2 regions of the Micromonospora chersina genome follow, and region 2 is predicted to be linked to the other one. Evidence: riboswitches for the same ligand, from Rfam matches in the RefSeq annotation. Region 2 holds a riboswitch; the other holds the start of a gene.
The links. Region 2 has a riboswitch for thiamine pyrophosphate ahead of GA0070603_RS23660 (thiamine phosphate synthase). Riboswitches for the same ligand answer to the same signal wherever they lie in the genome.
Positions count from the first base shown of each region.

Region 1 (4,398 bases), 670 kb from region 2:
TGAAACCCTCGTCGTCCAGGCGGATGTCGTCCCACCACACCCACTCCCGCCCGCCGTCCGCGGTCAGCACGGCCGCGCCGCAGCGCTGCCGGGGCGGCGCGGGCTGCCGGTACTCGGCCAGGTGCAGGGAGGTGTTGCTGCCGTGGTCCACGCCGAGCAGCAGCACGTCGGCGTCGAGGTCGTGGAGGCGGGCCAGCGGGGAGCCCTCGCCCAGCATGTCGGCCCGGGCGTGGCCGTCGACGATCCGCGCGGCGGCCGGCCCGAGCGCGGCGAACGACACGTGCGGGTGGTCGCTGCGCCGCGCCCCCGGCCAGGTGCGCACCAGCTCGGCGAACGCGCCCATGAACCGGCTCGGCGTGACCGCCGGGTCGAAGCCCGGCATCTCCTCGCGGATCACCGGCCACCAGTCCGCCGGCACCGGCGGGTTGCTCCACCCCGCCGGGTCGCTGTTCTCCGGCGTGTGGGTGGGCACCACCACCGTGCCGGCCGGGCCGAGCACGTCGCGCAGGGCGAGCAGCACGGCCTCCGGGCCGCCGCAGAGGAAACCCAGCGGGCGCAGGGAGGCGTGCACCAGGACTGTCGCGCCGGGGCGTACCCCCAGGTCGTGGAGCTGCGCGGCGAGCGACGCGCGGGTGTGCGGCCGGGCCGGCGCGGGGCTCGCGGTCATCGGCCGGCGCGGGCCAGGATCGCCGCGGCCAGCGGGCCGGGCGCCTCGTCCGGGATCCAGTGGGTGACGCCGGGCAGCACCACGAAGCGGTAGTCGCCGGTGACGTGGGCGGCGCACGCGTCGGCGGCGGTCCGGCCGATGGCCACGTCCCTGTCGCTCCAGACGAACGTGGTCGGCACGCCCACCGGCCCGACGGCCTTCATGTCCGCCCCGGTCATGGCCCGGTACCAGTTCAGCGCGGCGGTCAGCGCGCCCGGCTCGCGCATCGGGTCGGCGTAGCGGTCCACGTCGCCCACCCCGGCGAGCATCCGGCGCAGGGTCGCCGCGCGGAACGCCAGCAGCACCTTCTCCGCCTTGCCCGGCTTGCGGAACAGGGCGATGTAGGAGGAGCGGGCCTTCTGCCGCGGGTCGGTGGCGAGCGCGTGCCCCATCGCCGCCGGGTGCGGCACCGACACGGCGGTCAGCGTGCGGACCCGCTCCGGGTGCGCGGCCGCAAGCCCCCACGCCACGATCGCGCCCCAGTCATGGCCGACCAGGTGGGCGGTGGTCACCCCGAGCGCGTCGAGCACGGCGGCCGCGTCGGCCACCAGCTCCGGGATCCGGTACGCCGCGACGTCCGCCGGCCGCGCGCCGGGCGAGTAACCGCGCTGGTCGAGGGCGTACGTGCGCAGCCCGGCGGCGTGCAGCGCCGGGGTCACCTCGTCCCACTCGCCGGCGTGCTGCGGGAAACCGTGCAGCAGCAGGACGGCTTCGCCGCCCTCGGGGCCGCCGGTGCGTACCTCGAACGTCAGACCTCGCGCGTCGACCCGCATGATCGCCACCCTAACGGGCGATCGCCCTGCTGGGCCCGGGGCCGGGGTCGGTGCTAGCGTCTCCGACGAGACAACTTCACATCCGACAGGGGAGCGCACAGCGCTGAGAGTGCGGGCCGGTGCCCGCAGACCCTCGAACCTGATCTGGGTAATGCCAGCGCAGGGAGTTCGGTCGACCTCCAGCCGCGCCGCCGTCCGGTGACCACCGGGCGCGGCGTGCGTCTTCTCCTGGTTCCTCACCTGAACTGGGAGTCAGTCATGAACCACACCGACAGCAACCGCTGGCGCACCGTCGACATCGTCGTCGCCTCGGTGATCGCCGTCGCCTTCGGCGTCATCTTCTGGGCCTGGGGGCTGCTCTGGGGCGCCACGGACGCGGCCTTCGCGTTCTTCCCGCCCGCGCAGACACTCATCTACGGCGTCTGGCTGGTGCCGGCCGTGCTCGGCGGGCTGGTCATCCGCAAGCCCGGCGCCTCGCTCTACTGCGAGCTGCTGGCGGCGATCATCTCGGCGCTGCTGGGCAGCCAGTGGGGCGGCATCGTCATCGTGCAGGGCCTCATGCAGGGCCTCGGCGCCGAGCTGGCCTTCGCCGCGTTCCGCTACCGCGCGTACCGGCTGCCGGTCGCCCTGCTGGCCGGCGCGCTGACCGGCCTGACCGCGGCGATCTTCGACTTCGTCTACTGGAACAAGACCTACGACCTGGTCAGCTACCGCCTGCCCTACGCCCTGCTGACCATCGTCAGCGCCACGGTGATCGCCGGCCTGGGCTCCCACCTCCTCACCAAGGCCCTGGCCAACACGGGCGTCCTGGACCGCTTCCCCGCAGGCCGCGACCGCGCCCTGGTGTAACAGCGCACGACCGCGTTGATCATGAAGTTGGCGGCGATGTCGATCTCTGAAACCGCCGTCAACTTCATGATCGACGGGGCAGGGTGGGCCGAGAGGGGAGGTGGGCGCGTGGGTGCCGTGCAGTTGCGGGGGTTCGGGTGGCGGCACGCCGGGCGGAAGGGGTGGGCCCTTCGGGGCGTTGACCTGCGCGTCGAGAGCGGGGAGCGGGTTCTGCTTCTTGGGCCTTCCGGCGCTGGGAAGAGCACTCTGCTTGCCGCGCTGGCCGGGTTGCTGCCGGAGGACTCCGGTGAGCAGGAGGGCACCGTCGAGATCGACGGGCTCGACCCGCGCAAGGCCCGGGAGCGGGTCGGCATCGTCTTCCAGGACCCGGAGAGCCAGCTCGTCATGGCCCGCTGCGGCGACGACGTGGCGTTCGGGCTGGAGAACCGCGGCGTGCCCGCCGAGGAGATCTGGCCCCGGGTGGACGAGGCGCTGCGCCGGGTCGGCTTCCCCTACGACCGCGACCGGCCCACTGCCGCGCTGTCCGGCGGCGAACAGCAGCGGCTCGCCCTGGCCGGCACGCTCGCCCTGCGGCCGGGGCTGCTGCTGCTCGACGAGCCGACCGCCAACCTCGACCCGGCCGGCGCCGACCTGGTCCGCCGGGCCGTCGCGGCCGCCCTGGACGCGGACACCACGCTGATCCTGGTCGAGCACCGGGTCGCCGAGGCGCTGCCGCTGGTCGACCGGGTGGTCGTGCTGGAACCCGGCGGCGGGGTGCGCGCCGACGGGCCGCCCGAGGCGGTCTTCGCCGCACACGGCGACGCGCTGGCCGCCGCCGGGGTCTGGGTGCCGGGCCGCACCGTGCCGCCCCGGCACGCCACCACGCCGCCCGGCGAGGCGCTGCTCACCGCCGACCGGCTCGGCCTGCCGCCCCGGCTGGCCCCCACCGACCTTCGGGTACGCGCCGGCGAGGCGCTCGCCGTCCTCGGCCCGAACGGCGCCGGCAAGTCCACCCTGGCCCTGCTGCTCGGCGGCCTGCTCCGCCCCGGCGCCGGTACGGTCGCCGCCACCCCCGCGCTCGCCGGCCGGGACGCGCGCACTCCCCCGCACCGCTGGCGGGCGCCCGCCCTGGCCGGCCGGATCGGCTCCGTCTTCCAGGACCCGGAGCACCAGTTCGTCACGAGCACCGTCCGGGACGAGTTGGCCCTCGGTCCGCGCCGCACCGGGCAGCCGGAGGCGGCCGTGACGGCCACCGTGGACGCGCTGCTGGAGCGGCTGCGGCTGGACCGGCTGGCGGGCGCCAACCCGTACACCCTCTCGGGCGGGGAGGCGCGGCGGTTGAGCGTGGCGACTGCCCTGGCCACCGCGCCCCGCCTGCTGATCTGCGACGAGCCCACCTTCGGCCAGGACCGGCGGACCTGGCTCGAGCTGGTCGACCTCCTGGCCGACCTGCGCGACGCCGGCCACGGCGTCGTCGCGGTCACCCACGACGCGGACTTCGTCGCCGCGCTGGCCGACCGGACGATCACCCTGGAGCGCCGATGACGCCCGCGCCACTCCGAGCGCCCGGCCGTCGCCCGGCAGCGCCCATGGCGACCGCCACCCCCACCGTCACGGTGGAGCGCCGATGATCAGCGTGAAACCGGTCGCCGCGCCAGGGGCTCCGCTGGCGCGGCGCAACCCGGTGGCGAAGCTGGCCGCCGCGCTGGTCTTCACCCTCATCCTGGTGGCCACCCTCGACCCGGTGGCCCCGGCCATCGCCATCGCCGTCGAACTGGCGGTGCTGCCACTGTTCGGCGTCCGCTACGGCGTGCTGGCCCGGCGGGCCTGGCCCCTGCTGGCCGGCGCCGGCGGCATCCTGGTCACGCTCGTGCTCTTCGCCGCCGACCGTTCCGGCCGGGTGCTGGTCGAGGCCGGCCCGGTCCTGGTCACCGAGGGCGTGCTGGTCACCGCGCTGGGTCTGGTGCTGCGAATGCTCGCCGTGGCGCTGCCCGGGATCCTGGTCTTCGCCACCACCGATCCCACCGACCTGGCCGACGCGCTGATCCAGAACGCGAAGGCGCCCGCCCGGTTCGCCATCGGCGCGCTGGC
Region 1 covers NZ_FMIB01000002.1:5,734,184-5,738,581, reverse strand. Annotated here, with positions in the region: gene GA0070603_RS26780 (AAC(3) family N-acetyltransferase) at 1-667, opposite strand, end outside; gene GA0070603_RS26775 (alpha/beta fold hydrolase) at 664-1,479, opposite strand; TPP riboswitch at 1,557-1,663, shown strand; gene GA0070603_RS26770 (ECF transporter S component) at 1,738-2,328, shown strand; gene GA0070603_RS26765 (ABC transporter ATP-binding protein) at 2,437-3,852, shown strand; gene GA0070603_RS26760 (energy-coupling factor transporter transmembrane component T family protein) at 3,935-4,398, shown strand, end outside.
Region 1: linked by a shared signal. The riboswitch ahead of GA0070603_RS26770 (ECF transporter S component) and the one ahead of GA0070603_RS23660 (thiamine phosphate synthase) in region 2 are both predicted to bind thiamine pyrophosphate.

Region 2 (4,398 bases):
CCGGGTGACCGCGCTGGCCAGCAGCACGGCGTCGCAGCCCAGCTCCATGGCGAGCGCCGCGTCGGAGGCCGTGCCGATCCCGGCGTCGAGGATCACCGGCACGTCCACGGCCTGCCGGATCAGCCGGATGTGGTGCGGGTTGCTCACCCCCAGCCCCGAGCCGATGGGCGCACCGGCCGGCATCACCGCCGCGCAGCCCACGTCGGCCAGCCGGCGGGCCAGGACCGGATCGTCCGAGGTGTACGGCAGCACCGTGAACCCGTCGGCCACCAGTTCCTCGGCGGCACGCAGCAGCTCCACCCCGTCGGGCAGCAGCGTGCGCTCGTCGCCGATCACCTCCAGCTTCACCCAGTCGGTGTCGAACGCCTCCCGGGCCAGCCGCGCCACCTTCACCGCCTCGGACGCCGTGTAACAGCCAGCCGTGTTCGGCAGCAGCCGTACGCCGCACCGGTCCAGCAGGTCGAGCAGGCCGCCGGCCGCGCCGGGGGCGGTGTCCACCCGGCGCAGCGCGAGGGTCACCAGCTCGGTGCCGGAGGCGCGGATCGCCTGTTCCAGCACGTGCAGGTTGGCCGCGCCGCCGGTGCCGAGGACGAGCCGCGAGCCGAACCGGACGCCGCCGATCTCCAGGGACATCCGGCTCACCCGCCCTGGGCGGCGCTGAGCACCTCGACCCGGTCGCCGTCGCGCAGCACGGTCGCCGACCAGCCGCCGCGCGGCACCACCTCACCGTTCACGGCGACCGCCAGGCCGCGCTCCTGGGCGGTGACCGCGCGCACCACGTCCGCGACTGTCGAGCCGCCGGGCAGGTCGCGTCCCGCGCCGTTGACGATCAGTTCCACCTGCGCTCCTTCCCGAACCGGTCCGGGGTGAAGGGGGCGAGCAGCGGGTCCGGCTCGCCGGTGACGATCAGCTCGGTGACCAGGTCGGCGGTGACCGGGGTGAGCACGATGCCGTGCCGGTGGTGCCCGGTGGCCACGAGCACGCCGGGCCGGCCGGGCAGCGACCCGATGATCGGCGCGTTGTCCGGCGTGCCGGGGCGCAGCCCGGCGGTGGCCTCGACCAGGTCGTACTCGGCCAGCTCCGGCACCAGGTCCACGGCGGCGCGGAGCAGCCGCAGCACCGCCCCGGCGGTCACCTCGGTGTCGGCGCGCTCCTCGACTGTCGCCCCGACCACCACCTCCCCGCTGTCCCGGGGCACCAGGTAGATCGACTCGCCGTCGGCGTACCCCCGGATCACGTGCCGGAAGTCCGGCGCGCCGCGGCCGGGCGCGCGGAGCCGGAGCACCTGGCCCTTGACCGGCCGGACCGGCAGCCCGGTCAGGTCGGCGGCGCCGCAGCCGGCCGCGACCACGGTGACCCGCGCGTCCACCTCGGACAGCGCGCCCACCCGGGCCGGGCGCAGCACGGCGCCGGCCCGCTCGGCCGCCGCCCGCAGCGCGGGAACCAGCCGGCGCGGGTCGACCTGGTGGTCGCCGGGTGCGACCGCGCCGCCGCGGACCCGCGGGGCCAGCGCCGGCTCGCGGTCGCGCAGCTCCGAGGGGCGCAGCGGCGTGATCGGCAGCCCCAACCCCTGCTGGTACGACCACAGCCGCCGCGCCTCGGCCAGGTCGTCGGCGGTGAGCCCGACCACCAGGGTGCCGTCGGCGCGGTACCCGACGTCGGCGCCGGACGCCTCGGCCAGGTCGGCGGCGAAGCGGGGCCAGCGGGCGGCGGACTCGGCGAGCAGGCCGGTCAGCTCGTGCTCGCCGAAGTACGCCTCGGCCACCGGCGAGAGCATCCCCGCGGCCACGTGCGAGGCCCCGGAGCCGGGCGCCGGGTCGTGCACGGTCACGCGCAGCCCCCGGGCCGCGCACCGCCACGCGATCGCCAGCCCGACCGGTCCCGCCCCCACAACGGCGACGTCCGGTCGGGTCAGCACGTCAGGGCCTCGATCAGCTCGGCCGTCGTGCGGGCGGGATCGGGGCTCGCGGAGAGCGCACCCACCACCGCCACCCCGTACGCCCCGGCGGCCCGCAGCGCCGGCACCGACGCGACGGTCACCCCGCCGATGGCGATCACCGGCACGTCCACGGCGCCGGCCACCGCGCGTACCCCCTCGGGGCCGATCGGGTCGGGCAGGCCGGCCTTTGTGGTGGTGGCGTGGCAGGGGCCCACGCCCAGGTAGGTGACCCCGGCGGCCACCGCCGCGGCTGCGCCGCCCGGCTCCCGCGCGGTCGCACCGAGCACGGCGCCGGCGCCCAGCACCCGGCGGGCCGCCGCCACGGGCAGGTCCTCCGCACCGACGTGGCCGCCGGCGGCCGCCACCGCCAGCGCCACGTGCAGCCGGTCGTTGACCAGGCACGTCGCCCCGTACGGCCGGCACAGCCCGACCACCCGCTGTGCCAGCTCGTACGCCTCCCGGTCGGTGGCGTCGTCCTCCACCCGGACCTGAACGACCAGCTCGGCGCGGGCCACCGGCAGGGCGGCGCGCAGCACGGCGAGCGGGTCCCGCCCCGGCCGGGTGTCGGTGATCAGATGCAGTCGTCCCAGGGACGGCACGGCAACTCTCCTCCCTGCGCCGGCATTACCCGGATCAGGTTCGACGGTCGGGGGCTTCCAGCCCCCCTCTCAGCCCGGTGGCACCGGGCTCCCGTGGGTCACTTGCGGCCTACCGTACGACGTGGGCGCGGATCCGCCAAGGGTGGGTGCGGAAATTCCCACCGACCGTCCCGGATGGAGGATGGGGACAGCGGGTGATCTCGCGGTCACGTGATGCTGTCCGGGTCGGACGGGGCGGCGGCGTGCGCGCGGTGGACAGCGCGCTGCCCCGGTGCCGGTTGGGCGGCGCCGGGGCAGCGGAGGGTGTCTCAGAGAATCGCGTCGAGGGCGTCGAGGTCCTCGTCGGTGGGCTGCCAGGTGCCCGCCTCGGCGTTGGCGCGTACCTGCTCGGGCGTGGTGGCGCCGGCGATCACGGAGGTCACCGCCGGCCGGGCGGCGAGCCCGCCGATGGCCACCTGGAGCATGCTGAGCCCGCGCTCGGCCGCGAACTCCGAGATGGCCTCGATGGTGTCCCAGTCCGCGGCGGCGAGGCGCTCGGCGTACCGGCCGCCGCCGGAGAGCCGGCTGCCCGCGGGCGGGGCCTCGTTGCGCTGGTACTTGCCGGTGAGCAGCCCGTTGGCGAGGGGGAAGAACGGCAGCATGCCCAGGCCGAACCGCTCGCACGCCGGGATCACCTCGGCCTCCACGCTCCGCTCCAGCAGCGAGTAGTGGTTCTGGGCGGAGATGAAGCGGGTCCGCCCGTTCGACGATGCCACCCAGTCGGCGTCGGCGATCTGCCAGCCGGCGAAGTTCGAGTTGCCGAGGTAGCGCACCTTGCCGGCGGTCACCAGGTCGTCGAGCGCGGCGAGGGTCTCGTCGATGGGGGTGCCCGGGTCGGGCTCGTGCATCTGGTACAGGTCGATGTGGTCGGTGTCGAGCCGGCGCAGTGACGCCTCGACGGCCCGGGCGATGTAGCGGCGGGCGCCCCGGGCGCCGTGGTCCGGCCCGTTGAGGCCGTGCATGTCCATGCCGAACTTGGTGGCGACCACCACGTCGTCCCGGCGGCCCTTGAGCGCCTGCCCGAGCAGTTCCTCGGAGCCGCCCTGCGGCTCGCCGTAGATGTCGGCGGTGTCGAAGAAGTTGATCCCGGCGTCGAGCGCGGCGTCCACCACGGCGCGGGTGCCGTCGAGGTCGAGCTTGCGGCCGAAGTTGTTGCAGCCGATGCCGACGACGGACACCACGAGCCCGGAGTCGCCCAGCCGGCGGTAGGTCATCTCAGTCACGAGATCCACCCTATGCCGCGGGCCGGGCGCTCACCGCACGTCCCAGACCGGCTCCGGGGTCTCCACCACCTCGCCGTCGCCGCGGAACAGCACGAACCGGTCGAAGGAGCGGGTGAACCACCGGTCGTGGGTGACGGCCACGACAGTGCCCGCGAACGCGGCCAGCCCCGCTTCGAGGGCCTCGGCGGAGGCCAGGTCGAGGTTGTCGGTCGGCTCGTCGAGCAGCAGCAGGGTGGCCCCGGACAGCTCCAGCAGCAGCACCAGGAAACGCGCCTGCTGGCCGCCGGAGAGGGTGCCGAAGCGCTGGTCGCCCTGCCCGGCCAGCTCGTAGCGGGACAGCGCCGCCATGGCCGCGTGCCGGTCCATGCCGGCCCGGTGCTCGTCGCCCCGCCACAGGATGTCGACAAGCGTCTTCGCCATCAGCTCGGGCCGGTCGTGGGTCTGCGAGAAGTGGCCGGGCCGGACCCGGGCGCCGAGGCGTACCTGGCCGTCGTGCGCGACGGGGGCGAGCGCCGCCGCGCCGTCGACGGGGGTGTTGGCCGGGTCGGGGTCGGTGCCGCCGCGGGCGAGCAGGCGCAGGAAGTGCGACTTCCCCGTG
Region 2 covers NZ_FMIB01000002.1:5,064,451-5,068,848, reverse strand. Annotated here, with positions in the region: gene GA0070603_RS23675 (thiazole synthase) at 1-633, opposite strand, end outside; gene thiS (sulfur carrier protein ThiS) at 639-839, opposite strand; gene thiO (glycine oxidase ThiO) at 830-1,918, opposite strand; gene GA0070603_RS23660 (thiamine phosphate synthase) at 1,912-2,538, opposite strand; TPP riboswitch at 2,533-2,643, opposite strand; gene GA0070603_RS23655 (aldo/keto reductase) at 2,847-3,809, opposite strand; gene GA0070603_RS23650 (ABC-F family ATP-binding cassette domain-containing protein) at 3,831-4,398, opposite strand, start outside.